Regions from separate parts of the Glaciecola sp. 2405UD65-10 genome, predicted to be linked through region 3. Evidence: predicted binding sites of a transcription regulator. Region 3 holds the regulator's gene; each other region holds the start of a gene.
What was found. Region 3 encodes MetJ, which represses methionine synthesis genes. Its sites were predicted from a motif close to TAGACGTCTAGACGTCTA; they were not measured.
Positions count from the first base shown of each region.

Region 1 (10,405 bases), on a different contig from region 3:
GAATAGAAAACATATGCGCTTTTAATGCTTCATAACTGTTTTCTAATTCTGACTCAAGGCCTTCTTTAGATGATACATCCACTAACGCTTGTGGCAAACGAATAGGTTGGCCTAGCACATTTTCAACGGTTTCTCTAAACTTAGCCGGATGCGCTGTGCCTAAGAAAATCCCCACTTCATCTTCTTCTAATTGCTTACTTAAGCATCGGTACGCTATAGCAGCATGGGGTTCCGATACATAACCTAAGCTGGCTAATTTGCGCATTGCTCCTTGGGTGTATTCTTCGTCAACTGCCTCACCTACTAGCAAGTCAGCATCAAACAAGCCTTTATCAACCATCGCTTGAATACGCGGCCAGTTATTGGGTTGGCTTACATCCATTGCATTTGAAATAGTAGCTACCGTTTCATTTGGCTCCCATTTACCGGTTTGCAAGAAGCGCGGTACAGTATCATTGCTGTTTGTTGCGGCAATGAATCGTTTAATGGGTAAGCCTAAAAGCTTGGCAATAATGCCGGCAGTTAAGTTTCCGAAGTTTCCACTTGGAACCGAAAATACTACTTTGTCTTGTTGCTCTTTAGGGACTTGTGAAACCGCTTCAAAATAATAGCAAACTTGTGCCAGCAAACGGCTAATATTAATAGAGTTAGCTGAGTTTAAATGCAAGCCTTCGCGCACATCTTCATCATCAAAAGCTGTTTTTACAAGTTGCTGGCAAGCATCAAAATCAGCGTCAATAGCAACCGTATGAATGTTGTCACCCAATGTTGTAAATAACTTCTCTTGCAAAGGGCTAATTTTCCCCTTAGGAAACAATATAACTACCTTGATGTTGTCTATGCCATGAAACGCATGCGCAACCGCTGCACCAGTATCACCTGAGGTAGCGGTTAAAATAGTCACCGGCTTACCTTTGCTAATATGCTTTAAGCATTGCGCCATAAAGCGCCCACCAAAATCTTTAAATGCTAAGGTAGGGCCATGAAACAATTCTAAGCTATGGATATTTTCACTTACATGGGCAAGAGGCGCTTCAAATGTGAAGGCATTATTCACAAATTCACTAATTGTGCTAGTGGGCAGTTCATCGCCAATAAGGTGTTTGAGTATATGAATACTGCGCTCAGCCAAAGGCATGCTCAGTAGCTCATCAATGTTATGTAAAGGAGCTACGCTTTCAGGAAAATATAAGCCCTGATTTTTACCTAAACCCTTCGCTACCGCTTGGCAAAAGCTCGCGGTATCACTACTATCTTTTAAATTTACTAATTCCACAGTGTTTACTTTCCTTATTGATCTGCGTTGAGCAATCGTGTGCCTGCAGTATCAATTTTACAAACGTGACTAAAACCATCTTGGTTCTGAATATAATGTTGTTTAAGCCAAGCTTCAATAGCTTGAGCACTCTCTAAAGTTCTGGTAGCCGCAAAAACAGTTGGGCCAGAGCCTGATATACCAAAACTCAAAGCGCCTTGGCTTTCGCTAAATGCACGCGCGTTGTCAAATTCAGGTAACAATACTTTGCGGTGCTTTTCAGCAATCACATCTTGCATCATTTTGGCCGCCAAGCTTTCATCTTTAGCATAAAGGCTGTTTACAAACACAGCCAACTGCCTACCAAAAGTAAGGGTATCGGCTAAGCTGTATTCCTTAGGTAACAATGCGCGAGCTTTGGCAGTTGAAACTGACAAGCCAGAATAACACGCCACCCAATACCAATTATCGAAGGTAGGTAGGTTTACGGCAATAGGCGAAGTTTCTCCAGTCATTAAGGTCAAACCGCCTAAGTAACTAGGAGCAACGTTATCATAATGAATACTTCCACTAATTTGCCCTTCTAACTCCCCCATCATGGCTAACAATTGGTCTTTCCCAAATGGCGCATGGCCATCGCGTTTCGCTGCATGTTCATTAAGTGCATAAAAAGCAGCAACAATTGAACTGGCGCTAGATCCAAGCCCGCTTCCTATTGGAAGATTCTTATGAAGATGCATACTCACCGACAATTGCGTTTTATTCGCATCTAGCAAAGCCGCTTGAAAAAACTCATAACTACGGGTAACAATATTTTCATCCACACTAGGCGGAAGTTTATGCGCAAATTGGCCATCTTGAGTCAAACTAAATGCATCAGCATCTTTTACTTCAACCCAATCACCCAGTAAGCTGTTATCAATGGGGGCTAGTGCCGCACCTAATACGTCAAACCCTAAACTTACATTACCTATAGAGGCTGGAGCGAAAGCACGTGTATTGGTCATATTTCTGATTCTCGCGCCTGTTTAGTTAAATTCTAATTGTATTGGCATGGTGCGCAATACATCGGCAAATACACCTGCAGCCGTTACGGTTGCACCGGCACCATATCCTCTTATTACAAACGGAATAGGTTGATAATAGCGGCTGTGAATAGCCAAGGCATTTTCGCCGTCTTTTACCGCCGCTAAAGGATGGCTTTGTGCCACAGCCTGAATACTAACCTTACACTTTCCATCAGCAATTGAGCCTACGTAACGCAGAACTTTATCTTCAGCTTTAGCCTTCGATGCTAATTCAGAAATATGCTCATCAAGCTTAGGTAAATTACTCATGAAAACATCTACATCGCCAGAGGCATCAAACCACTGTGGTAATACTGACTCTATTTCTATATCACCTAATTCAAGGCTTAAGCCCGATTCACGCGCCATTATAAGTAATTTACGCGCCACATCCATGCCGCTTAAGTCATCACGAGGGTCTGGCTCAGTGAAGCCGTTATCTTTGGCCGTTGCGGTAGCCTGAGAAATACTCATGCCATCATCAAGCTTGCCAAACACATAAGATAAAGAGCCCGACAAAATCCCTTCAAAGCGTTCTAGTTCATCACCGGCAATAACCAGTTTTTGAAGGTTATCAATTACCGGTAAACCAGCACCTACGGTTGTCTCATATAAATATTGGCGGTTAAATTTAAGCGATGTTTTCTTCAAACTTAGGTAGTCAGCATAAGAGCTTGTATTGGCTTTTTTGTTTGGTGTAACCACATGAAAACCCGCTTGCATCATATGCACATATAAATTAGCAATGCTCGCGTTACTGGTACAGTCAATAATTACAGGATTAGTAAGGCTGTTAGTACTGGCAAAATCAGCTACCTTCTCAACGCTGAATGCATCTTTAGCGCTATCTAATGCGTGAGTTAAATCGCCGTGCAAATCTATCCCTAAAGGCTCTAAAGCACAGCGCTTAGAATTTGCGATACCATAAACAGTCAGCTTAATATTTCGTGCTAATAAAGCTTCTTGCTGCTTGCCTATTTGCTGAAGCAACTCCTTTCCAACTAAACCCACGCCAATTAAGAATGCATCAATATTGCGCATTTCGGTAAAGAAGTTTTGATGAATAATCTTAACCGCTTTTTTCGCTTTGCTGTTCTCAATAACCGTTGAAATAGAACGCTCAGATGAGCCCTGTGCAATGGCTACGTTATTTACTCTGGCTTGCGCTAGTGCTTTGAAGAATTTCGCTGCCAAGCCTTTAGAATGACGCATGCCGTCACCTACTAAGGTCACAATGGCTAAATCTTCGCGCACTTCAATGGGCTCAAGAAAATGATTTGCTAACTCTAAAGCAAAATTCTCTTCTAGTAATTCACGTGCTTTGTCTGTGTCTTTTTGCGCAATACAAAAGCTAATACTATATTCAGATGAGCTTTGCGTAATTAAACTTATGGATATGTTACCTTTTGAAATTACGTCAAATATACGGCTAGCCATGCCTACCATCCCTTTCATTCCGGGGCCTGATAAGTTAAACATAGAAATATTTTCTAACTGCGAAATACCTTTAACGCTGGTCCATTTTTCGCTAGCTTCGTGGCTAATTAAGGTACCGGGGGCTGCAGGGTTTAAAGTGTTGCGAATCAAACAAGGAATGCCAAATTGGGCAATTGGACCAATTGTTTTGGGATGAAGCACTTTGGCACCAAAATAAGATAACTCCATGGCTTCTTGATAAGTCAGTTTATCTAATAAAACTGCCCCTTCAACTTGGTTTGGATCCGCGTTATATACGCCATCAACGTCGGTCCAAATTTCACAGCAACTCGCATTTATACAAGCGGCTAAAATAGCCGCCGAGTAATCAGAGCCATTACGACCTAGTGTGACTTTTTCGCCTTGTTCATTTACGGCAACAAAACCTGGCATAACCAACAGCTTACTGCCGTCTGTAGGTATTTCAGAAAAACGCGCTCGGCTTTGTGATAATAAAGCTAGGCTATCTAAGTAATCACCTTCTGCAACTACATATTCAACTGGGTCTACAATAAGGTTGTCTATGCCCTTCGCGCTTAAAATAGCACTGAAAATTTTAACTGAAACGTACTCACCCATACTTAAAATAGTTGCGGTAACTTGGTCAGGGCAGCTTTTTAATAAGCTAATACCTTTAAGCTGCTGTTCAAGCAAATCCAAGCGTTCACTAATAAATGCATCTACATCCGCAAAATCAAAGCCACTAAGTGTTTCATTTAGTTCTGTGGAAATACCGTGTAATGTCATCGTTAATTTAGCAAACAGTTCACCGTAATCATTTCCTTGCTCGGCTTGTTCGCAGAGTAAAGACAAAGCATTGGTTACCCCTTTGGGCGCTGACAATACCACCGCGGCGCCTTTTGTATCAGCACTTTGGTGGGTATTGGCACTAATTTCAAACACCCTTAAATATCGAGTAGCATCAGCTAACGACGAACCACCAAACTTTAACACCTTCATTGACCACTCCTGCCCGTATTCTTTATTCAAATCAATCCACTACAGCTACAAAAAAGCCCGCTTAATCTGCGGGCTTTCGTTAACTAAAAAATGGCACAAGCTAACGACCGCCCTCGTAAAAGGTGGTTATAATCATCATAATAATGTTCATATTGATGTGATTAGTCATGTCGTTAGTTTCTTTTTCTTTTTGTATTTACTTTATGTGATTCAATTTGCCGTATAGACGTCTAAAAGTCAACTGTAAAATAAGATTAATACAATGTTTTTCCTATTACATGAAGTCTTAGAACATCGTAGCTAGCTTATTAAAGCACTCGCATAGGTAATTGCTTTTCAAAGCAATTTGTATATTTTTGTTAAATATTTGTTAAACTTTAGTTGTAGGCGTATAATCCTCTTTAGTCTTTAGACCTAAGCTTTTCAAACAGCTTATGAGATTAAGGTGATTTATGCGTAATGTTAATGTTAGTTCTTATATACTCCTTTTCTTTTCAGCCTTGTGCCTAAGTGCATGCCAAAGCACCAATGTAAGCACTAGGCCAACGCCAAGCTTGCTTGATGCAAACTTCCCTGAATACTCAAGTTACAAAATAGAAAGCAGTGAAGAAATATTTGCGCTAGATGACGCAATGAAATCTTTTATCAACACAAATACAGCTGAACAAAGCGGTGATAAAGCCAAACTTACCCATTTAATAAAAGCTATTTTTGGCCAAGCACAGTTATCGTTATCATATCAGGCAGGGGCTAATTCAACGGCTATTGAGACCTTTCATCAAGGCGCTGCCAATTGTTTATCGCTCACCATTATGATGTACGCCATGAGCGAACACCTCAATATGCGTTCACAATTTCAAAATATCGACATCCCTGAATATTGGACCCGCCGCATGGGGCAAACCATGATCAATCATCATATCAATCTAAAAGTATATCCCCGCGAAAGCAAAAATAAAGCATTGCTAGTTGATTTCGACCCGCAAGAAAATATAGAGAAGCTTGACGCTACCCTTATAAGTAAAGCAAACACGGTTTCTTTATTTTATTCCAATAAAGCCAGTGACTACATGTTAAAAAATGATGCAAACAAAGCCTATGCTTATTTAAGAGCCGCCATTAAGAAAGACCCAACGAACACAAGCGCATGGCTAAATTTAGGGGTGTTATCAAGCCAAAACAAATTGTATCAGCAAGCGGATTCATATTATCGAATGGCACTTAATTTAAAGCCCGGGTTTAGTTCGGCCTATGAAAACTTAGCCTTACTATACGAGCGCCAAGGCAAGGCTCAAAAGGCTAAGCAAATTTTAAAGCAACTCCACAAAAAGCGTTTAGCTAACCCCTATTATCACATGATAAACGGTGACCTAGCCATGGAAAACGACGCATATAGCAAGGCTATTCAACACTATAAATCAGCTATTTCACTGAATAATTTATCTCATGAATTTCACTTTAAGCTAGCCAAGGCATATTTTGAAAATGGTGATATTAACCGTAGTCAACGTTACTTAGAAAAAGCCATGATGCGCACTAAAGATAAGCGCTTAAGCGAACGCTATGCCAGTAAACTCTCAGATATGTTTACTGCCAGTTAAAGCGAGGCGTCAAAATATATATTGCAAGGCTATTCATTTATTGTTTCAATCAGGCGCTCAAATTTTCCCTGCAAGCTAGGGTATACAATCAAGCCAAGATCAATAAAGAGAGTATTCATGCCATTATCTATTTATCGAAAGAAACCCATTATGTTCCTTAGCGCACTTTCCTTAACGGCCGCGTTAAGTGCTTGTGTACCAACTATGCCTGAAAATAGTGAGCCAAACGTAGCGCTTGTTCATCCTAGCGACGTAATTGACCTTAGCTACTGGAACATTACCTTACCGACTGACGTGAACAAAGACGGTAAGCCTGATATGGTGACAACCAAAGATATTCAATCGTACACCCATCCAAATTTCTTTTACGTAAATGCACAAAATGAAGTGGTGTTTACTAGCCCCAATGTAGCGGTAACAACTGCAAATTCAAAAAATGCCCGCAGTGAACTTCGCCATATGTCACGTGGTGCCAACACAAAAATCCCAACGAAAGCCCCACAAAACAACTTTGCCTTAGCCTCGCATGAAAATGCGAATGAATTTGCCGCTATAGGCGGAAAAATGGAAGCAACACTGCATGTTGATCACGTGGCCGTAAGCAGTCAATTCCCTAATAAGCCACCTAGTTATTCAGTGGTTATTGGGCAAATTCACGCGGGTAGCTCTCCTGATAAATCACAAGGCTTTGGTTACGGTAATGAACCATTAAAGATTTATTATAAAAAATTTCCTGGCCATAAAACGGGCTCTGTATTTTGGACCTATGAGCGTAACTTACCAAAAGCAGATCCAAAGCGTACCGACATAGCATACCCAGTATGGGGAAACACGTGGGAAAACACACAGAACCCTGGTAGCAAAGGCATTGCCTTAGGCCAAGAGTTTAGCTACACCGTAAATGTTGAAAACGACATTATGGAGCTCACATTCAGCGCTGAAAACCGAGAAACCGTTCACTACACAATAAATTTAGCCAATAATGTAGACGCTTATGGCAACGTAGACGAACAAGATTTCGAAAACGGTTATGCTGGCGACTACCATTATTTTAAAGCGGGCGCTTACAACCAATGTAACGGCGGCACAGCGCATCCATTTTGGGGTACAGGTTGTAGCGGCTCAGGCAAGTGGGAAACTGATTTTGCCAACGGTGACTATACGCAAGTGGTATTTTCTAAATTAACATTGAGCAAAAGTTCACCTATTACTCAATAATGATTTTGCAAGTACAAAAAAAGGAGCCAAATGGCTCCTTTTTGGTACTCATATTATAAAGTAATTATCGTGCACTCACGTATTCGTCGTAAGAACCTTGGAAATAATGTAATTTTTGGTCTTTAATTTCAATAATTGAAGTGGCCAAGGTAGACACAAATTCGCGGTCGTGGCTCACAAAAATAAGCGTACCATCAAAGTTTTTAAGTGCTACGTTTAGCGCTTCAATAGCTTCCATGTCCATGTGGTTAGTAGGTTCATCCATAATCAGCACGTTAATTTCCAGCATCATTAACTTGCCGAACATAAGGCGGTTCTTCTCTCCACCAGAACACACTTTAACATCTTTGTTTACGTCATCCGAGGTAAACAACAAACGTCCTAAAATAGCACGAACAGCTAAGTCGTCATGCTTAGGGGTACGCCACTGGCTCATCCAGTCAAATAAGGTCATGCTAGTGGCAAAATCGCTGCTAACATCTTGCGCGCAGTAACCAATAGTTGCATTTTCCGACCACTTCATTGTGCCGCCATTGGCTTGCAATTCTTCAACTAAACAACGTAAGAAGGTGGTTTTACCCGCGCCGTTTTCGCCAATTACAGCCAATTTAGAACCCGCCTCTAAAAGAATATCGCCGCCTTTAAACAAAGTTTCACCTTCAAAACCATGCTCAAGATTGTGCATCTCTAGCGCTAAGCGATGCAGCTTTTTGTGTTGCGTGTAGGTGATGTAAGGTGATTGTCGGCTTGACGCAACCACTTCTTCTAATTCAATTTTTTCCATTCTACGTGCACGTGAAGTTGCCTGCTTTGCTTTTGAGGCGTTCGCAGAAAAGCGTGCTACGAAGCTTTGTAACTCTTTAATTTCTTCTGTTTTCTTCGCATTTTCAGCAAGCAGTTGCTCTTGTACTAAACTAGATGCGGCCATATAGGCTTCGTAGTTACCTGGATATATGCGTAGTTCGCCATAATCTATATCGGCCATGTGGGTGCAAACCGCATTTAGAAAGTGACGGTCATGCGAAATAATAACCATTGTGCATTTGCGTTGGTTAAGCACATCTTCGAGCCATTTAATGGTGTAAATATCAAGGTTGTTGGTGGGCTCATCGAGTAGCAGAATGTCAGGGTTAGAGAAAAGCGCCTGTGCAATAAGCACTCGTAATTTGAGGCCTGGAGCCACTTCTGACATTAAACCAAAGTGATAGCTTTCATCAATACCCGCTTCAACAAGCAGTTCAATTGCACGCGTTTCTGCTGTGTAGCCATCTAGCTCTGCAAATTCAGACTCTAAATCGGCAACTTTCATGCCCTCTTCTTCTGACATTTCAGGCAAAGAGTATATGCGGTCGCGTTCTTGCTTAATTTCCCACAAATGCGCGTCGCCCATAATTACCGCATCTACCACTGAAAATTCTTCAAAAGCAAATTGGTTCTGATTAAGCGTACCAATGCGCTCACCAGGAGATACAGATATATTGCCTGAGGTTGGTGCTAGTTCACCACTTAGGATTTTCATAAAGGTTGACTTTCCGCAACCGTTTGCACCAATCAAACCATAACGATTTCCGTTACCAAATTTGGCTGAAATATTTTCAAATAATGGCTTAGCGCCAAATTGCATAGTGATATTAGCGGTGGTGATCAAACTTAATTTCCTTAGGGATGTGAACGCGATAAACGAGCATGAAAAATATGAGCAATGACAAGCTCAAACGCGCGCACTATACAGTAAAGCGCTTGCGCAATAAACCTCCAATTAGGAAACACTTGTTTATGCTGAGATTTTGTATATTGGCTAAATGTCTTTGCACATGTACTTAAATGAATTATACCTTCACCATGCTAATGCTCTTGTCCCTTTTGCTCAATATAGCGACAAAGGCTGCAATCGGTTATACTGCGCCAAAATATTTTACCGACTAAGAATATACCTATGCTATTGAATGATGTAATGCGCCGTTTGCGCTATGCCCTATCCCTTGACAACAGTGCCACCATTAGCATTTTCAAACTGGTTGACTACACTCTTGAGGAAGAATATTTAAGCAATATGATGAAGCGGGAAGACGAGGAAGGCTTCTTACCTTGCCGAGATAAAACCCTCGCTATGTTTTTAGATGGTTTAATTATTAAAAAACGCGGTAAACGTGAAGGGGTAACGCCTCCTGTGCTTGCAAGCGGTGAGCGTTTAAGCAACAACGATATTCTACGAAAAATTAAAATTGCTATGAATTATCAGCAAGAAGATATGATGAAGATATTACGAACAGGTGGTTTTCCTGTAGGCAAAGGCGAATTAACTGCGCTTTTTAGAAAAGCTGATCACCGTAGTTATCGCCCTTGTGGGGATCAACTTCTGCGTAATTTCCTGCAGGGGATGGTAAAAACCTATCGCCCCGAAGCGCATAAAAAATAAACGCTTAACTGATAGACATGCCTTGAGCATTCAGGGCATATTTCATAGCTACATCACAGCGTTCATAACTCGTGCCATATTCTTGCATAACGTTGCCACAGTGAACAAAGCCGTTTTTCTCATATAAATGAATAGCAGCCTCGCATTTCTTATTCGTTAGCAAAAACAGGGTTTTTATTCCAATTATAGAACGATTTTGCTTAATTTCATTGAGTACCTCTTGTAGTAAATACTCACCTACCTTCAGTCCTCGAGCTGACTTTTCCACCCCCATTTTAGTCAACTCGTAAGCGCCATTTCCTTTGTTCAATAAAGCGCAAGTTCCCACTATGCCTAGGTCAGGATGGCGAGCAAACCAAATTTTCCCACCTTTATTAATAATATGTTCCTGAGGCTGACTTAACACCGC
Region 1 is NZ_JBMEUF010000001.1:1,542,536-1,552,940, forward strand. It holds gene thrC (threonine synthase) at 1-1,276, opposite strand, end outside; gene thrB (homoserine kinase) at 1,291-2,262, opposite strand; gene thrA (bifunctional aspartate kinase/homoserine dehydrogenase I) at 2,284-4,758, opposite strand; gene ACOI22_RS07060 (tetratricopeptide repeat protein) at 5,211-6,359, shown strand; gene ACOI22_RS07065 (polysaccharide lyase family 7 protein) at 6,477-7,577, shown strand; gene ACOI22_RS07070 (ABC-F family ATPase) at 7,642-9,225, opposite strand; gene ACOI22_RS07075 (DUF1456 family protein) at 9,514-9,996, shown strand; gene ACOI22_RS07080 (GNAT family N-acetyltransferase) at 10,001-10,405, opposite strand, start outside.
Region 1: a site for MetJ is predicted at 4,982-4,999, ahead of thrA (bifunctional aspartate kinase/homoserine dehydrogenase I). Genes of this name have one in related genera too.

Region 2 (10,405 bases), on a different contig from region 3:
GCCTATTGCTGAGCAGTTAAATGACCGCCTAGAGGCCATTTTACCTGAGTGGAAGAAATTAATGAGCCGCCAAATAGAACTTGGTGAATTTAAGCATTTATGCATTGAGTTAGATTGCGTATTAGAGAGTGTCTCAAAAGATTCACGCGCATTAAATAGCAGTTTAACAGAAGTACTCATGGCACAAGGCTATCAAGACTTAACTGGCCAAGTTATAAGACAAGTCATCGGCTTAGTAAACGAAGTGGAACAACACCTTGTTGAAATGCTTGCTACGTTCGGTGATACATCACAAATCAAAGATAAAACTCAACCTTCTCTAGAAATAGACGATAAAGTAAAAGCCGAAGGGCCAATTATCGATGCAGCAAAACGTGAAGACGTCATGGATAACCAAGATGACGTTGATGACTTGCTGTCAAGCTTAGGGTTTTAGGGGAGCGAACGAATGTCGTTTGAAGTTGACGAGGATATATTACAAGACTTTTTAGTGGAAGCTGGAGAGATTCTTGAACAACTCCAAGAACAACTTGTTGATCTTGAGAACAATCCTGAAAACAGTGATTTGTTAAATGCAATTTTCCGTGGCTACCATACCGTAAAGGGTGGAGCTGGATTTTTGTCATTAACAGAACTTGTAGACATCTGCCATGGTGCTGAAAATGTGTTTGACATGATGCGCCAAGGGAATCGCTCTTTAACACCTGAGTTGATGGATGTGATTCTACAAGCCACCGACGAAGTAGTAGAGATGTTCGAAAAAGTGAAAGCCAGAGAGCCTTTGCAGGCTGCTCCGCCGCAACTTATCGATTTACTACACAAATTAAGCAAACCTGAATCACCCGATGAAAATATTTTTGGTGAAGCGTCTGCTAGCGAAGAAGCGCCTGCGCCAGTTGAACCTGAAGTAAGCGAACCAGAAGTAGCCTCTGCAACAAATAGTGATAAATCTGGCGGTGACTCAATAGATGAGATTACAGAAGATGAATTTGAAGCGCTATTAGATGAACTTCATGGTAGCGGTTCTCCTTCAGATGCACCGGCTAAAGCTACGCCTGCAGCGAGTGATTCTGACGATATAAGTGATGACGAATTTGAAGCATTACTTGATGATATTCACGGGCAAGGTTCGTTTAAAACCGATAAAGCCGAAGAAAAAGCACCTGCTCCCGCTGCATCAACTAATGATGATGAAATTAGTGATGATGAATTTGAAGCCTTACTAGATAACTTACATGGTAAAGGCCAAGCGCCCAAAGTAGCCGATACGCCAACAGAGAATAAGCCTGAATCAACGCCTAGCGCGCCCAAACAATCTGCGCCTGCGTCAACTACGCCGGCAAAAGATAGCAAAGCCGATGCGAAAGCTGCGCCGGCTAAAGCGCCTGCTAAGCCTGTTGCTAAAGCAGCCGCACCCGCTAAAAAGCCTGAGAATAAGCCCGCGCCTCCGCAACAAGAGACGACCGTTCGGGTAGACACTAAGCGCTTAGACCAAATTATGAATATGGTGGGTGAGCTAGTACTTGTAAGAAACCGCTTGCTAAGCTTAGGCATTAATATTGCCGATGAAAGCATGACCAAAGCGATTGCTAACTTAGACGTAGTAACCGGCGACTTGCAAGGCGCAGTGATGAAAACGCGCATGCAACCAATTAAGAAAGTATTTGGCCGCTTCCCACGTGTTGTTCGAGATTTAGCGCGTACCCTCAAAAAAGAAATTTCACTAGTACTTGAGGGTGAAGAAACAGATTTAGATAAAAATTTAGTAGAGGCCTTGGCCGATCCCCTAGTTCACTTGGTAAGAAACTCGGTGGATCATGGTGTAGAAATGCCTGATGAACGTGAGCAAGCGGGCAAGGCTCGTATGGGCACAGTCAGGCTTGCAGCTTCACAAGAGGGTGACCATATTCTTTTAACCATTGCTGATGATGGTAAAGGGATGGACGCTGAAAAACTCAAAGAAATTGCTATTAGCCGCGGTGTATTAGATGCAGACTCAGCCGCCCGTATGTCAGACGTTGAAGCGTTTAACTTAATTTTTGCGCCAGGTTTCTCAACCAAAACCGAGATTAGTGATATTTCCGGTCGTGGTGTGGGCATGGACGTAGTAAAAACTAAGATAAACCAGCTAAACGGAACCGTTAATATAAACTCACAGTTGGGTGTAGGTACAACTTTAGAAATTAAAGTACCGCTTACATTAGCTATTTTACCTACATTAATGATAGTAGTAGGTGAGCAAACATTTGCACTACCCTTAGGCTCTGTAAATGAAATAATCAACATGGATGTGAGCAAAACGAATACGGTTGATAGCCAATTAACTATGATTGTGCGTTCAAAGGCGATTCCACTATTTTATTTAAATGATTGGTTGAATCCTCATAAGCCAAAATCTGACCGTGCTCAAGGGCATGTGGTTGTGGTGCAAATAGGAACGCAGCAAGTTGGATTTGTTGTAGATTCATTAATAGGCCAAGAAGAAGTGGTTATTAAGCCTCTTGATACCTTGTTGCAAGGTACACCAGGCATGGCCGGGGCAACAATCACGTCTGACGGCGGCATAGCACTTATTTTAGATATACCTAGCTTACTAAAACGCTACGCATAGTAGCGTTGTAAGCCTTTCAGCTACCTACTTTGACAACTTGCAAGCCTGTAAATTCAGCGTAATGGCAGTTTAGGTAAGTATTCACAAGCACAGAGAACTCATTAAATGAAGGTGTGGACAGTCGTTAATCAGAAAGGCGGAGTTGGCAAAACAACTTCAGCCATTTCTATTGCAGGTTGTTTAAGTGCAATGGGATTTAAAACGCTGTTAGTTGACCTAGACCCTCACGCCTCTCTTACCCATTATCTTGGTGTTGATTCTGAATGCCAAGCATTGAATTTATATGATGTATTTATGGCAAGTAACTCTGATAAGGCATTTACTACTGTGCTGGCACAAGCCACTTTGCAATCAAGCATAAAAAATGTGGATTTGTTACCAGCCCACATGGCATTGGCAACCTTAGATAAAACGCTTGGGGAGCAAGAGGGTAAAGGCTTGATTATGCAAAAAGTCGCGCAAAAATTTGCGAGTAAATACGATGTAATGATAATGGACTGCCCACCTGTTTTAGGTGTGCTAATGGTAAATGCATTAGTGGCGGCTCATAAAATCATTTTGCCTACACAAACAGAGCATTTAGCGCTACAAGGTTTAGACAAAATGATTCACACCCTTGAGCTTATGAAAAACAGTTTAACAGCCAAAGCATCTTATTTAGTGGTTCCAACCTTATTTGATAAACGCGTGAAAGCCTGCATTGGAGCGTTTAGCCAAATGCGGGAAAAATACAAAGGTAATATTTGGAAAGGGTACGTGCCTGTAGATACGAAATTCAGAGACGCCAGTGCAGCAGGTTTACCTATTAATCAAATTGCGCCAAATACTAGAGGCTCATTTGCGTACGAAAAGCTCGTCAATGAGTTACTCAAAAATGCATAAGCCCGATTCTTCAAATTCACCCTCAAATCTTGCTGTACAAGATTATTTCACTGATTTGACACAGTCAAAAGCAGACTTTAAATATACGCATGTCGAGCTCGCAGAGAGCGATTATGCTCATAAACTCAGTGAAGCTGAGCTTTTACTAAAAAAGGCGCAAAGTTTATCGCTGCTGTTGGATGCTCCGTCTGTTCACAGCAATATTCAGGTTAAGTCAGCTGAAATAACTGAAAAGCAGGAAATTCCTGAATATAAGCACAAACTTGATGAATCAGCATCAATCAGTCATCAAGAAATCGCGCAAGTTGCCGAAATAGAAGATATAAGTGGAATTAGAAATAGTCAGATTTCACTTAAAGAACACTTAGATGAGCGCTTTCAAGTGTTGTTATGCGAAGTCGCGGGGCTTGTTTTAGCCTTACCTTTAGTTGAATTAGGCGGTATACATACGCTGACTAAAGTGTCGCCTATAGTAGGGAAGCCACCGTGGTTTATGGGCTTGCTAATAAAAGGTGATAACACGTATCAGTGCATTGATACGGCGCGCTGCATAATACCCGAGCGTTACACTAAAGAGCTGCAGGCCTCATTAGATTATAAGTTTGCAATTCAATTAGGAAAAAGCCCGTATGTACTTTGTTGTGAGCAAATTAGTATGACTATGACCTTAGACAAAAGTGATATTAAATGGCGTGGCGAAAGCGCCAAACGGGCTTGGTCAGCAGGTGTATTGAAAGATAAAATGTGTGCACTGGTAGATGGTGCAAGAATGGTACAAGTTGTGCTTGGAAGAATGCATTAATAGGCAGGCAAGTACAGTATAAAACTCGACGATTAACCAATCGATGTAGCGGAGCAAAAGCGAATGTCACAAGAAAGAACCACAGCGACCACCTCAGATCCAAATGATCAGGTACTTCAGTGGGTAACCTACAGACTTGACGAAGAAACTTACGGCATCAATGTAATGCAGGTTCAAGAAGTCTTGCGCTATACAGAAATAGCCCCTGTACCTGGAGCGCCGAATTACGTAATGGGTATTATCAATTTGCGTGGTAACGTGGTTACGGTTATTGATACGCGAGCGCGTTTTGGATTACCGTCTTCTGAAATTACGGATAACTCACGTATTGTGATTATTGAATCAGATGAGCACGTTGTAGGCATTCTAGTTGATAGCGTTGCCGAGGTGGTATATTTGAAATCATCTGAAATTGATAGCGCTCCAAACGTAGGCACAGAAGAAAGCGCCAAATTTATTCAAGGTGTGAGTAATCGCGGCGAAGAACTACTCATATTGGTTGACCTTAATAAATTGTTATCAGACGAAGAGTGGGATGACCTAGCCGGCATGTAAGCCCACCAAACTCTAAATTGTTCGTAAACAGCCGGCTGTAGAAATACAACCGGCTGTTTTGGCATGTTTACTGCTTGTTGTTGAATTAAATCAATTTTATTTCAATTGCCATGGCATAAGCATCCAACTTTTTATATGAATTTATATTTAAGCCCCGAAAAATTAACGCTACTTAGCCTTGTTATGTTAGTTGTAATTGTTTTACTTTGTGTTGTTTTTTATCAATACGCTAAAACAGTGAACACACGCCTAGGACAGTCAATTAAACTCATAAATGACTTGTATCAATTGTTGAAAAAGCAAGAAGAACAACTCAAAGCATTTGCCCAAAACAATAGTGCTAATACGGAGCAACTTTCGTCAAGCATTCAAGACGAAGTGTCAGAAATTCGTCACCAACTTGCGCTAAATAGTCAGGAATTACGGCAGCTTGAAAACCAAACTCAACAATTACAACACCAAGATCCAGGTATTCGCATGTACACTAAAGCCAATGAATTGGTAGCGGCAGGGGCTAGCTTAGAAGATATTATGGAAGCCTGTGAACTTCCGCGCGCTGAAGCTGAAGTGTTAATTGGTTTACACAGAAGCAAACAGTCGTAAAAACAAATTTTTTCCATAAACGTTTAGACGTCTAGACGTAAAGATGTTGACTTTTTTCGTTTACTTGCCACAATAGCCTATCTTTTTAATTGATAGGTGATTGTCATGCCCATTACATTACCCGCTGAACTTCCTGCTCTTGAAGATTTGTTAAATGAAAACATCTTCGTGATGGATAACGAACGCGCTATCAGTCAAAATATTCGTCCAATGCAAGTAGGCATTCTTAATTTAATGCCCAATAAAATTGAAACAGAAACGCAGATCTTAAGGTTGTTATCAAACACCCCGCTGCAAATTAACGTTGACTTGATTCGCATAGATGAAACGGCACCTAAAAATACGCCGGCTTCACATATGAAGGCTTTTTATCATTTATTCAGTGAAGTTAAAGATAAAAAATATGATGGCCTGATTGTAACAGGCGCGCCCTTAGGTAACTTAGAATACAAAGACGTAAAATATTGGTCGCATATGCAAGAGCTTATGGACTGGGCTAAACGAAATGTGCAATCAACCTTTTATTTATGCTGGGCTGCGCACGCTGCAATGTATCACTTTTTCAATGTCGATAAACAACTTCGCGATTCAAAATTGTCAGGGGTATTTAACCATTCTGTTTTAGATGAAAAAAATGAATTGATGCGAGGGTTTGACCCTGAATTTTGGGCCCCACATTCGCGCGTTGCACAAATACGCACGCAAGATTATGCTAATGTTAATCAACTGGATATTCTTGCGCAGTCTGATGATGCTGGTGTTTATATTGCGGCAACTACTGACAAGCGCATGGTGTTCGTTACGGGGCATCCTGAGTATGACCCAACTACGCTTGATCAAGAATACAAGCGAGACAAAGAAGCAGGGCTTGAGCCGTCAATTCCAGAAAACTACTACCAAGATAACAAGCCTGATAAAAAAGTGCTCATGCGCTGGAAATCTCATGGAAATTTGTTATTTACCAATTGGTTAAATTACTATGTGTATCAAACTACGCCATTTGATTTAAATGAATTAATAGGCGACTAACATAATGTTAAGGGCAAGCGTGAGTAAGCAAGATATTCATTCCTCTACAACAAATAGAGCATACGTAGCTGATATAATTAGCGAACAGGCCAAATCGCGTATTTTAATACTTGATGGCGCAATGGGCACTGAAATTCAAGAATATAAGCTTGAAGAAGCCGATTACCGAGGTGAGCAATATGCTAATTGGCATTGTGATGTAAAAGGTAATAACGATTTACTGGCGATTACTCAAGCAAAGCTTATTAAAGATATACACTTGGCTTACCTTCATGCCGGTGCAGACATTATTGAGACAAACACCTTTAATGCCAATGCTATTTCTATGTCTGATTACGACATGCAAGACGAAGTCGTTAAAATTAACTTAGCGGCCGCCAAATTAGCACGCGAAGCTTGCGATGAAGTGAGTTTATTAACGCCCGACAAACCAAGGTTTGTTGCGGGGGTATTAGGCCCAACTAGCCGAACAGCTTCAATTTCTCCAGACGTAAATGATCCAGCTAAACGCAACGTTACCTTTAAGGACTTAGTGCTAAACTATAAAGAAGCTTGCCATGCGTTAATTCAAGGCCAAGTCGATTTAATTATGCTTGAAACCATATTCGATACGCTCAATGCTAAAGCCGCGGCCTATGCAGTAGATGAAGTATTTGAAGAAGTGGGTTATAGCCTGCCGGTCATGATATCAGGGACAATTACGGATGCATCAGGGCGAACCTTGTCGGGGCAAACAACGGAAGCATTCTACAATTCATTGCGCCATGTAAAACCCATTTCTTTTGGCTTAAATTGCGCATTAGGGCCTGATTTACTGCGCCAATACGTAGCTGAATTAGCCAGAATAAGTGAGTGTTTAGTATCAGCCCATCCTAATGCAGGTTTGCCGAATGAATTTGGTGAGTATGACTTAGAGCCAGATGAAATGGCAGCGCATATCGAAGAATGGGCAAAAAGTGGTTTACTAAATATTGTTGGCGGCTGCTGCGGTAGCCGGCCTGCGCATATTAAAGCTATTGCTGAAGCCCTAAGCAATACCGCGCCAAGAGAATTACACAATATTGACATTAAAATGCGTTTATCAGGCCTAGAGCCATTTACGCACTAATCGTTATCAACGAATGAAAAGGGATTAAATGTGAGCGCAAGCTTTTCAACGTTTATCAATGTAGGCGAGCGAACTAACGTCACCGGTTCTGCTGCGTTTAAACGCCTAATACTGGGTGAAGATTATGAAGCCGCACTTGATGTGGCGCGCCAGCAAGTAGAAAACGGGGCGCAAATAATTGACATCAACATGGATGAAGCCATGTTGGATTCAGAAGCTGCCATGGTGCGTTTCTTAAATTTAATAGCTTCTGAGCCTGATATTTCGCGCGTTCCCATTATGATTGATTCATCAAAGTGGAGCGTAATTGAAGCAGGTTTGCAATGCGTTCAAGGCAAGGCCATTGTTAACTCAATTAGTTTAAAAGAGGGTGAAGCGCCTTTTAAAGCGCAAGCTAAAAAGATTAAGCGCTATGGTGCCGCCACGGTAGTAATGGCTTTTGATGAAAAGGGCCAAGCTGATACATGCGAACGTAAATTTGAAATTTGTAAACGCAGCTACAACATTTTAGTGAACGAAGTAGGTTTTGCGCCAGAAGACATTATTTTTGATCCAAACATTTTCGCCGTAGCGACCGGTATTGAGGAGCATGACAATTACGCGGTAGATTTTATTGAAGCAACACGCCGTATTCGCACTGAATTGCCGCATTGTCATGTATCGGGTGGCTTATCAAATATATCTTTTTCGTTTAGGGGTAATAACCCAGTGCGCGAGGCAATGCACTCGGTATTTTTGTACCATGCTATTCGCGCGGGTATGGATATGGGAATTGTAAACGCAGGTCAGCTTGAGGTTTACGATCAAATTCCAGAAGAACTGCGCGAAGCCGTTGAAGACGTTATTCTTAATAAACGAAGTGATGGTACTGATCGCTTGCTTGCCCTAGCTCCAAAGTATCAAGGTGACGGCAAGGTTGCCGCCAAAGAAGATTTAACATGGCGAGAGTTACCCACTGTTAAGCGTTTAGAGCACGCCTTAGTGAAAGGAATTACCGAATTCATTGAAGAAGATACCGAAGCTGCGCGCCTAGAGGCCACTATTCCATTAGAAGTGATTGAAGGGCCATTAATGGATGGTATGAATATAGTAGGGGACCTATTTGGTGAAGGAAAAATGTTCTTGCCCCAAGTAGTGAAATCAGCCCGTGTGATGAAAAAAGCAGTAGCTTACTTGCAACCCTATATTGAAGCTGAAAAGTCAGGTGATGCGCGTCCTAATGGTAAAATAGTGATGGCAACGGTGAAAGGCGATGTTCACGATATTGGTAAGAACATTGTGGGTGTGGTGCTCCAGTGTAATAACTTTGAAGTAATTGATTTAGGCGTAATGGTGCCGGCGGCCAAAATTCTACAAACTGCAATAGACGAAAAAGCAGATATAGTCGGGTTGTCGGGGCTTATAACACCGTCACTTGATGAAATGGTGAATGTAGCCAAAGAAATGCAGCGCTTAAATATGGACTTGCCTTTACTCATTGGCGGGGCAACTACTTCAAAAGCACACACTGCCGTAAAAATTGAGCATAACTATGAGCATCCTGTTGTATATGTTCCTAACGCGAGCCGAGCTGTGGGTGTAGTACAAAAGCTTATTTCTGCACATAGTAAGGCCGAATATGCACAAAGCATAAAAGACGAATACGTAAAAGTACGTGAGCAACATGCTAAGAAACGCCCGCGCACACAAGCAATCAGCTTTGAGCAAGCACGTGAAAATGCGTTTACCTGTGATTGGCAAGCATACGAACCATATGTACCACGTACCCTAGGCGCTAAAACAGTGACTGCCAGTATTGCTACACTACGTGAGTATATTGATTGGACACCGTTCTTTTTAACGTGGTCTTTAGCGGGCAAGTATCCTCGAATATTAAATGACGAAGTAGTAGGTGAACAAGCAAAAATCTTATTTGCAGAAGCCAATGCTTTGCTAGATGAAGTGCAACAAAATGAAAGCCTTCAAGCGATTGGCCGAGTAGGTATTTTCCCCGCCAATAGCATTAATGAAAGCATCGAAATTTATTCACCTACCAATAGCACTCATTGCATTGCAAAGGCAGAGCACTTGCGCCAGCAAACGAAAAAGCCTAGAGGCTTCAACTATGCGTTAAGTGATTTTGTTGCGCCCAAATCAAGTGGTAAGTTAGATTATACCGGCGCTTTTGCCGTAACCGCAGGAATTGGTGAAGATGAACTTGCCAAGGCATATGAAGCTAATGGTGATGATTACAATTCTATTATGATAAAAGCAATATCTGATCGCCTTGCCGAAGCATTTGCCGAATATCTACATAAGTTGGTGCGTACTGAAATTTGGGGCTATGTTGCTGATGAAAGCTTAGATAACGAAGCATTGATTGGTGAAAAATATCAAGGCATACGCCCAGCACCCGGTTATGCGGCGTGCCCAGAGCATACCGAAAAGCAAGTTATTTGGGATTTACTTGATGTTGAAGCAACAATAGGCATGAAACTTACCGAATCTTATGCGATGTGGCCGGGAGCGGCTGTGTCAGGTTGGTATTTCTCGCATCCTGATTGCCGATATTTTGCCGTCGCAAAAATTCAAAATGACCAATTGCAAGATTATGCGAAGCGCAAAGGTTGGCGTGCAGAAGAAGCTGAAAAATGGTTAATGCCTAACTTACAAGATTAAATATTTCACTTTCTTAAAAACAACTAAAACAAAAAAGCCATAGTATTAACTATGGCTTTTTTACATGTATAAGGTGCTTACCAAATACGTACGCGGTCTTCTGGCGCTAAATACAGAGCGTCACCAGGTTTAACATCAAATGCTTCATACCATGCAT
Region 2 is NZ_JBMEUF010000001.1:1,166,294-1,176,698, reverse strand. It holds gene ACOI22_RS05410 (protein phosphatase CheZ) at 1-436, shown strand, start outside; gene ACOI22_RS05405 (chemotaxis protein CheA) at 449-2,611, shown strand; gene ACOI22_RS05400 (ParA family protein) at 2,717-3,493, shown strand; gene ACOI22_RS05395 (chemotaxis protein CheW) at 3,471-4,295, shown strand; gene ACOI22_RS05390 (chemotaxis protein CheW) at 4,359-4,850, shown strand; gene ACOI22_RS05385 (DUF2802 domain-containing protein) at 4,986-5,453, shown strand; gene ACOI22_RS05380 (homoserine O-succinyltransferase) at 5,559-6,482, shown strand; gene ACOI22_RS05375 (homocysteine S-methyltransferase family protein) at 6,556-7,590, shown strand; gene metH (methionine synthase) at 7,621-10,248, shown strand; gene ACOI22_RS05365 (M13 family metallopeptidase) at 10,326-10,405, opposite strand, start outside.
Region 2: a site for MetJ is predicted at 5,478-5,495, ahead of ACOI22_RS05380 (homoserine O-succinyltransferase). Genes of this name have one in related genera too.

Region 3 (10,405 bases):
AGTCATTTACACTGTTTTATACACTTTTATAAGTGCTTAAGCTAAAAGTTTAGCAAACAAGCACTGCATTAGAAACACAGTACTTCTTAAATACGCTTTGTTATGAACGACGCAAACCGAGCATGTGGCAAATTGCAAAACTTAATTCGCTTCTGTTCAAGGTGTAAAAATGAAAATGCTTCACCCCTTCTTTAGCAAGTACTTTTACCATATCCATGGCAATGTTAGCGCCTAGTAGATTGCGCGTTGCTTGGTCATCTTGTTCTAGTCCGTCGTACATTTTATGCAGCCAACCGGGCACATGAACATTTGTCATACCCGCGAAGCGAACCAATGTTTGATAATTTGTAACAGGCAAAATACCCGGCACTATATCTGCATCTATACCCGCCGCGGCTGCTCGGTCTCGAAAACGTAAAAACACACTGGTATCAAAGAAAAACTGAGTAATCGCTTCGTTTGCCCCTGCTTCTACTTTGCGTTTAAGATTAAGCAAGTCAAATTGGTCATTAGGTGCGTCGGGATGTTTCTCCGGATATGCCGCTACGGAAATATCAAAATCGGCAACATCTTTTAAAATTCCAACCAAATCAGATGCGTATAAATCAGGTTTATCCATCCCTTCAGGTAAATCACCACGTAGCGCTACAATACGTTTAATACCCGAATCCCAATAGTCTTTTGCAATGGCTCTTAATTCAGCTTCATTGGCATCTACGCAGGTTAAATGCGGTGCAGTTGGTACGCCTGTTTCACCCTGTATACGTTTAACCACTGAATGTGTGCGATCACGCTCGCCACTGTTTGCACCATATGTAACTGACATATATTTGGGTTTCAAAGGCGCTAAGCGTTCAACTGATTTCCATAAGGTTTCTTCCATAGTAGGCGTTTGCGGTGGAAAAAATTCGAACGAAACATCTATGTCTCGTAACTCACTTAACGACTGATTAAGGGCGTCGATACCCTGTGCATAAGAAACCATATTTAACCTGACTGGACGTTTAGACGTCTAAATTACGTAAATATGCTATAGACGTCAAGCAATTTAGACGTCTAGATTGATCTTTTCGCTATAACAGTTAGAATTTTAAATAACGACATAACTAAAATGAAAATAATAATGGCAAAATGGAACGGCAACTACATACACCCTTACGCGGAACACGGAAAGAAAAGCGAGCAAGTTAAAAAAGTAACGGTCTCAATTCCTATAAATGTTTTAAAGGTTCTGACTGACGAAAGAACTCGTCGGCAAGTTAATAATTTACGGCACGCAACCAACTCTGAATTGTTATGCGAAGCGTTTTTGCATGCATTTACCGGGCAACCATTACCGAACGATGCTGATTTAACGAAAGATAACGAATTTAGAATCCCGCAAGAAGCTCGCGATATTATGGAGAGTATGGGAATTGATGTTGCTAAGATTGAAGCTGAAGACTAAACACGTAACCAGCGTTGGCAGAAAACCAACGCTGGTGTTTATTGCTTAAATATTATTGTGCTTGAAGTGTTTCAATAAATTCATCAGATTGCGTAATGGCAGTATTCATTTCTTGCAAAAGATTATTAACGTCTTTCTTAATAGTTGAAAACTCACCTTGTAGCGCACCAATAGCATTCGCATTTAAGTTGTGTTTTAAGTATAAAACGTTGTCTTGAAGCGCTAGCAAAACAGGCTCCATACTACTTTCAACTTTTCTCATTGATTTTAACAAACCTGAATATTTACGCTGAGTATCAGATAACTTGCGTTGGCTATCACGTTTGAGATTTTGGTTGGTAATTAACTCAAGTTCTGCTTCCCACTCACGAAACAAAGACTCAGCAACACTTTGTACTTTATCAATGCGCGTACTGACATCTTCTGCGCTGCTTTTACTTGCTTCAAATTGGTCGTTTAAGTTTTCATAAACGTCTTCTAGTTCACCGCCATCAAAAGATATAAGTGCACTAAACTCTTCTAAAGCGCTGGCAAATTGTTCTTGTGCATCTTGCTGCGTTTCTTGTGCAGCTTCCACTCTATCCACTAAAATTTCACGTTTTTCAACGCCCACCTTTTCCCACAAGTCAAAGTAAGTGTCTTGAATTGCGGCGGTACAGGCAGTTAATGTAGTCACTATAGCCAATAATATAAATATACGCTTATTCATAGCGGCGTCTCCTTTCGAATTTAGCGGCATCAATAATACTCCATATGTGTGCTATCGCGCCAATAATGGCAGGGAAAACAAGGAAGAACAATGAGTAACCACCATAGGTAAAAATAAAAAACAATATCGCGGCTAATATTCTGCCTTGCACTAGCTGCCCTAATCCCGCAATAAAAATATTGCATAAAGCCGCTATAACATTACCGCCTGAGCCCTGACCCGCCATTTAATTTCCTTTTTTGTTGTTTTTAATGCGTCAAGTATATACATGACATAAAAATAGTGTAGCGTAGTATTTGATAAAATTCAGCAAAGGTTTTAAACAAAAAGTTGCAGTAGTAAATGGACTAAACTATGTGAAGCAAGTTTTTGAGTTGTAATTGCTTACATCAAACCACAAGGTAACCGTGATTTGGACAGCTTTAAAAGAATTAAATCATATAAAATTGCGACAACAGATTCGCAAGTACTTCACGTTGAAGAATCAGGAATGCCTGACGGTATACCCGCGTTATTTCTTCATGGCGGTCCCGGCGCTGGGATAGGCCACAACTACCATTGGCCATTTAATGGCTTAAATTACAGACTCATTGCATTTGACCAACGAGGCTGCGGCAGGTCACAACCTTTTGGTTGTTTAGAAAACAACACCATAGGCAAACTTATTGATGATATTGAACATCTACGAAAGCATTTTGGCGTTGAAAAATGGTTATTATTTGGGGGTTCGTGGGGCACAACCTTAGCCTTGAGCTACGCAATAAAGCATCCCAACAGAGTGAGCGGCATGGTACTTCGAGGGGTATTTTTAGGCCGTGACCAAGATGCCGACTGGTTTATTTCTGCACAAGGTGGCGCGGCTCAGGTATTTTACGAAGAATACAAACGCTTTATAGGCAATTACAAGGGGCAAAACAGTAAAGAAGTGTGTGAAGCCTTTTATGCTGATCTTACCCATGCAGATAAGAGTGTTAGGCTAGAGGCCGCTGCTCGATGGTTTGACTGGGAAGGCAAGATATCTCGATTACTGGAAGGCCAAGAAAAAGCAAGTGATTTTGCCTCTACCCAACAAGTATACACCTTGGCACTTTTTGAGTGTCACTACATCCTCAACCATTGCTTTTTTGATAGTGATTTTATAATCAAAAATTGCGATGTATTACAGCATATTCCAGTTGAAATTGTGCATGGTCGTTACGATATGGTGTGTAAATGTGAAAGTGCGATGTTATTAAATAATAATTTACCGCTTTCCAATATGACCATTGTTGAAGACGCAGGCCACAGTATGACCGAGAACGGCATTGGTTTAGCGCTTGTTGGAGCACTTAGAAAAATGGAAACTCAACTCAATAATAAGTAGTAGGTAGCAAAATTGATTGGATTGATACAAAGAGTAACTCACGCTCACGTAAGTGTTGATGAACAAATAATAGGGCAAATAAACAAAGGCACAGTACTTTTACTCGGTGTTGAGAAACTTGATACCACTGAAAACATGAAACTATTAGCTAAAAAAGTCGCTAATTTTAGAATGTTCGAAGATGAAAACGGCAAAATGAACAAAAGCTTGCTAGATATTGAAGGTCAATTACTAGTGGTATCACAATTTACCTTAGTGGCCGACACGCACAAAGGCAACCGGCCTGGCTTTTCTAATGGAGCCTCTCCCGAACATGGCTTAGCCATGTATGAGTCATTCATCGCACATTTTGAAGCAGAATATCTCCCCTGCCAAAGCGGGCGCTTTGGTGCTAATATGCAGGTTGCTTTAGTCAACGATGGTCCCGCCACCTTTACAATTAAGGTATGAAACTAGGGATGCATCTAAAAAAAGGATGATATGTGTTCAGTGTTGCGACTCCACAAAGCGAAGAAGAGCTAAGTAGTTATTTTGAATGCCGATGGCGCTGGCTTAGAGAGCCATGGGGCTTTCCATTAGGCTCAGAAAAAGACGAATATGAAGGGGTGAGTGAGCATCGCGTAGTTAAAAACGCTCGAGGTGAAATTGTTGCTATTGGGCGAGTACACCTAAACACCTCAGAAGAAGCACAAATTCGCCATATAGCGGTTTCTGACAACTATCGCCGCAAAGGTGTTGGACACGTTATAATGTCGGCGCTAGAGCAAGTAGCGCGCGATTTGGGCGCTGAGCGCGCCGTAACCAATTCTAGAGAAACCTCTATTGAATTTTTTACTGCTTGTGGTTTTGAAATTCTGGACGACGCTCCTACCGAATTAGGTAAATTGAAGCGTAAGCAAATGGTGAAAAATTTAGTCGACAACAGTATTTTGATGCTGCACCCGAAGTGGTGTAAAGAACTTCAAAATACTTGGCACGAACAAATCCCTATTTCAGAACACATGGGAATTAAACTGTATCGTTATACAGAAAGCACCATTGAAACTCGTGCATCACTTAATAAAAACATTAACATGCACGGCACTATGTTTGCTGGCAGTATTTATTCATTGGCAACACTCACAGGCTGGGGCATGATTTTCTTGCAGCTTAAACAAAAGGGCTTAAAAGGTGAGATAGTGCTTGGCGACGCTAATATACACTATAATAAACCCGTTACTATGCGCCCTAGAGGGGTATGTAATATTGAAAGTGTTAGCGCGAAGTTTGAATTACTACAAAAAAATAAGAAGTGTCCTATTTCACTGACCGTGGATATTTTTGACGAAAACAATCCTGTTGCATCTTTTACGGGCCAATACTGGGTAATTCCCGCAGCTGAATAATAAGCTACAATATTCTCACCCAATAAAAAAGCTCTGTTAAACTTTCGTTTATCAGAGCTTTATTCTTTTAGCTAAGTGGCATTTAGGCGTTAATTTACGCAGCCATTGCAGCTTGAAGTTTTTTCATAGCGTTCTTTTCAATTTGTCTTACACGCTCAGCTGATACTTCGTATTCATCAGCTAAGTCTTGCAGTGTCAATTTGTCATCCGCTAACCAGCGAGTTTCAATAATATGCTGGCTGCGTTGATCAAGTGTACGAATGGCTGCATGTAAGCGGCGAGTCGCAGTCGCATCATGGTCAGAATTAATTACCGACATCTCAACGTCAGTTGATTTATCTTCTAAGTATTGTGCCGGGCTAAAGGTACTAGACTCATCATCATCAGCGCCCAAATCAAATGCAGTGTCTTGGCTTGCCATCCGCGATTCCATTTGTAGCACTTCTTTAGTACTTACGTTCAACTCTTCAGCTACTTTTTGCACTTCTTCATGAGTAAACCAACCTAAACGCTTTTTCGCTTTGCGTAGGTTAAAAAATAATTTTCGCTGCGCTTTAGTGGTCGCCACTTTTACTATGCGCCAGTTTTTCAGCACAAACTCGTGAATTTCAGCTTTTATCCAATGTACTGCAAAAGACACTAGGCGTACACCCACGTTAGGGTCAAAACGCTTAACGGCTTTCATTAAGCCAATGTTGCCTTCTTGAATAAGATCCGCTTGCGGTAAGCCGTAACCAGCATAAGATTTCGCAATATGCACAACAAAACGCAAGTGCGACATCACCAATGCGCGCGCAGCTTCTAGATCTTCGTTCTCAAACAAACGCGTTGCCAATGATTTTTCTTGCTCGGCGGTTAACATCTCAATGCTAGATACAGCTTGCATATAACTTTCTATGCTACCGCCTTGAGAAACCGCTAATGCTAAAGATGAAATATCTTGTTTCATTGTTACCTCGTATTACGCAGACTTTAAATCAGTCGAAAAAATTAATAAGAGCTGTGTGTTTGCTGCACTGCTTTGCTTGTATCGGCATTGAAACGGCCATAATAAATGACTTTTACCGAAAAGCGCTATGTGCAAAGTGAAAATTTGCGTACAAACTATTGCACGGCCTTATTCTTATTCACAACTATGACACTAGAAAAGACCGTAAGTTCTGCGCGAATCTTTCAAAATTTGTATCAGCCTAAGAATATAAGGCCAAACGAATAAAACTCAAGTGAATTATACAATAAATTATAATTAATTTAAGCGTAGTTAGATCAATCTTTATTTAATATTTCGGCACTTTGACCGTTAACTATTAAGAATAAATAAGTAAATCCATTTTTTGTAGGCTGGGATTCGCCAATTACCACCGTCTATATGCTTATTTTGATTTCTTTCAGGGTTTATAAATAAAGGGTTCCATTATCAATGTTTGCATATGTTGCAAGGCAAGCTATTTACAATCGAAAAAAACAAGTATTTGCCTATGAGCTGTTATTTCGCGATGGGGTAGAAAATTGCTTTCCAGACGTATTACCAGATGAAGCTACCAGCAATATGCTCGCTGATAGCCATCTCACTATAGGCCTTGAAAGTATCACATTTAACAAACCGGCATTTATTAATTTTCACGAAGATACCTTATTGTATCGATTTCCCGCAACCTTGAATCCATTAGATGTAGTAATAGAGATTGTGGAAACCGTTAATGTGAGTCCAGAACTCATATTAGCTTGCCAACATATTTCCGATTTGGGCTACAAAATAGCGCTAGATGATTACGACTTTTCACAAAAATGGGATGTATTGTTACCTTTTACGCACTTTATCAAGATTGAAGTCAATGATATTGACATAAGTGATGAAAACCGGCTTGAACAAATTAAGAAGCTAAAAGACGATGGTAAAATACTCATTGCTGAACGCGTTGAAACAATTGAAGAATTTGATCAGTTGTTACCGCTAGGCATAGATTATTTTCAGGGCTATTTTCTATCTAAACCAGAAATGGTGAAACATAGAAACATAGAAGTCTCCGTTTCCTCCGTCATTGAATTAGTTGGCATTAGTGTATCGGCTGATTTCAACTTAAACGATGTAAACAAAGTGTTTGAGACTGATCTTGGCCTGTCTTTTAAGCTTATGCGGTTTATTAATAGTCCAATGTTAAATAAACGCCATTCTATAGGTTCGTTAAGTCACGCTATTAAATACTTAGGCGAAGTGGAGTTAAAAAAATTCATAGCATTACTCGCAATTGCTAATTTAAAAGGGAATAAACCTCTAGAGTTAATAGTGAGCAGCCTTCGACGCGCGCAATTTTGTAAATTACTAGGCACCCAAATGGATGTAAAAGAAGACCCACCCAATGGCTTTATTATGGGTCTGTTTTCACTGGTTGATGCCTTATTAGATAAACCAATGCAAGACTTAATGTCTTCATTACCTTTTTCAGATGAATGCAAAGACGTGTTGTGCCAGCAACGCACTCATGGAAAATTAGCCTATCAATATCGCTTATGTGTTGCTTTTGAGCGCGCCGATTGGCAAGAGATAGATAAACTCGCTCAAACCACAAAGATAGATCTTCCAACATTATTTTCGCTTTATTATGAAGCCTCTCAGTGGGCACATGATATGAAAAATACATTTAAATAAGTTTTGATATGAACAATATTTACGCAAGAGAACCCGTTTTCAATTTAAAAAAACAATTGTTTGCTTATCAGTTTGTTTATCGCAATCAAACAAATGGTGCCTATCCTATAGATATGAGTACCTTAAGTGTAAATAACGAACCTATACATGGACTTAGCATTGATGAGCTATTGCAAGTGGGTAAAACCATTGTCAACTTAAACATTGATGAAATTGATATTTTTAGAGAGCATTTTTCTCCAGACGACGTTATTGTTGAAGTATCTGGCATTACAGCGCAGCCCTCTTTTAGAGAAACGTTCAAAATTGAAAGCTTGAAAAAAGCGGGCTTTGAAATCGTAATAAGCTTATATCATGCGCAACTGCCTGAGTTATTAACAATAGCCAATTACGTAAAGTGTGAAGTACTGCACACCACGCCCTCTGAAATTCGCGAATTAAAAGCTAAGCTTGTAAACAAAAATGCTAAAATCATTGCTACACAAGTACATAGCTACTTTCAATTTGAACAATGTCAGAGCCTTGGAATTGACTATGTACAAGGTTTTTTCTTTTTAGAGCCAGCCACAAACACTAATAAACCGGCTCCAACCAGTAAATTAGCCAATATGCAGTTAATGATGGAGATGGCCAAATCTGAATTGGATGTTAAAAATCTTCAGCACGTTTTTGAGACTGACCCGACCTTATCATTTATGTTGATGAAGTTTATCAATAACCCATTGGTGAATAAGTCATACAAAATTACATCAATTCGCCATGCGCTTAACTACTTAGGCGAGCTTATGGTACGACGTTTCGTTGCCATTGTGTCATTAGCCAGTTTAAATTCAGACAAACCAAATGAGTTACTTAACTTGTCTTTATCACGAGCTAAATTTTGTGAACTTGTTGACGCAGAATGTGAAGGCTCTGCAGACGCAATGTCTGCATTTTTGGTAGGCTTGTTTTCTTTGCTCGATGTTATTTTAGATAAACCTTTACGAGTATTAATTGAGGGCTTAGGCTTAGATGACAAAATTGAGCAAGCCTTGATTCATAAACAGGGGCATTTATACGGTGTGCTGGCGTGTGTTAGAGCCATTGAAACCGGAGATTGGAACGAACTGATCGCAAGCGGCAACCGCTTATCCTTAACACAAGACTTTATGATTGAAACCCACCGTGAAGCGATGCGTTGGCAATACGATATGACAAAAGCAATGTCGCCATGTTTTCCTGTCACTAGCCCAGGTTACACTTAAGCCTTAACTGACAAATCATTATTATTCGGGCTCAATTTCATTCACGTGTTTTTGCACTGATATGAACGAGCCCAATAAACCTAGGGTAATTGAAAGCAACAGCATAACCCCTAAAGCCTGCATGTTTAAGCCGGTAATATTCATTTGAATTTGATATTGCTGCGCTAAATTGTCAAGGCTATGCCCTATCCACCAAAGTATAATACTTACCGTTAGCCAAGCCATTAAGCCCCCTAGTAGACCAAACCAAAATCCTGTGTATAAAAATGGTCGCTGAATAAACGCATCTGTTGCGCCTACCAATTTCATGACCAATATTTCATCTCGCTTATTAAGTATATTTAAACGAATGGTGTTTCCAATAATTAACACTACAGCAAAAAACAGCAATACCGCCAAAAGCAACACCAATTCTTTAGCAATAGCGAGCAAACTATACAAACGTTCTAGCCATTCAATATCTAGCTTTCCTATGTCAACTTCGCGCTCTTTGCGAAGCTTATCAAGCAGCATACCCGCTGCAGTTGGGGTAGCGTGTTTACTTGTAGGCACCACCAATACGGTTGCAGGCATAGGATTTTCGTTTAAATAGTCAAGCGCTTCGCCTAAGCCTGATAAACGCTGAAACTCATCTAAGGCTTGTTCCGGGGAAACGTATTTCACCTCGCTTATTTCTTTCCACGTTGATAAACGCTTTACCAACTGCTGTGCCTGAGGCGGCTTGACATTAGCTCGTAAAAATAAGGATATTTCAGAGGCTTGTTGCCACTGTTCAGTTACCTGTTCAGTATTTTTGACCATAATGTACAAGGTACTTGGTAAGGTAATGCTAAAACCCAAAACGCCAATGGTCATTAAAGCTGAAAACGGCTTTCTATACAATTCACCTAGGCTGTTTACACTTTGCCTAATATGATCAATGAAAAACATTAATATAAGCTGCAGTATACCCACTTTTTGTGAAGCCGAAGCCTGTTTTCGCCCTTTAAAAAGAATGCTCATGCCCACGTATCCTCTTGCGAAGATTGTGACAAGCCATCGGTTATCATTCGCCCATCTTTTAAGGTTAGGGTGCGATACTTCATTCGTGCGATTAAGCCTAAATCGTGAGTAGCGATAAACACAGATACCCCTGCACTATTAAAATCTTCGAATAAACGAATGATTTCCATTGATAATTTAGGATCTAAGTTACCGGTAGGTTCATCAGCTAATAGCAAAGGGGGTCGATTAACTACGGCTCGCGCAATACCTACACGCTGCTGCTCTCCGCCTGATAAGGTAATGGGCAAGTTTCTTACTTTGCTACTCAGTCCAACCATCTCAAGTGCAGCATCCACTCTTTTGGTGATTGTTTTGCGCGTGTGCCCTTCAATAATAAGTGGCAACGCTACGTTATCAAATACGGATTTATCCATTAATAACTGGTGGCTTTGAAAAATCATGCCTATGTCGCGGCGAATATAAGCTATTTGTTTACGGTTTATTTTGCCTAAATCATGCCCATTAATTAGCACCTTGCCTACCGTTGGGCGCTCCATTAAGCTGATTAATTTTAGTAAGGTACTTTTACCGGCGCCGGAATGCCCGGTTAAGAAAGCCATTTC
Region 3 is NZ_JBMEUF010000002.1:109,094-119,498, forward strand. It holds gene metF (methylenetetrahydrofolate reductase) at 101-985, opposite strand; gene metJ (met regulon transcriptional regulator MetJ) at 1,124-1,447, shown strand; gene ACOI22_RS12580 (DUF2959 domain-containing protein) at 1,500-2,156, opposite strand; gene ACOI22_RS12585 (hypothetical protein) at 2,149-2,382, opposite strand; gene pip (prolyl aminopeptidase) at 2,569-3,519, shown strand; gene dtd (D-aminoacyl-tRNA deacylase) at 3,532-3,969, shown strand; gene ACOI22_RS12600 (YiiD C-terminal domain-containing protein) at 4,002-4,904, shown strand; gene rpoH (RNA polymerase sigma factor RpoH) at 4,999-5,853, opposite strand; gene ACOI22_RS12610 (EAL and HDOD domain-containing protein) at 6,325-7,554, shown strand; gene ACOI22_RS12615 (EAL and HDOD domain-containing protein) at 7,563-8,798, shown strand; gene ftsX (permease-like cell division protein FtsX) at 8,820-9,800, opposite strand; gene ftsE (cell division ATP-binding protein FtsE) at 9,797-10,405, opposite strand, start outside.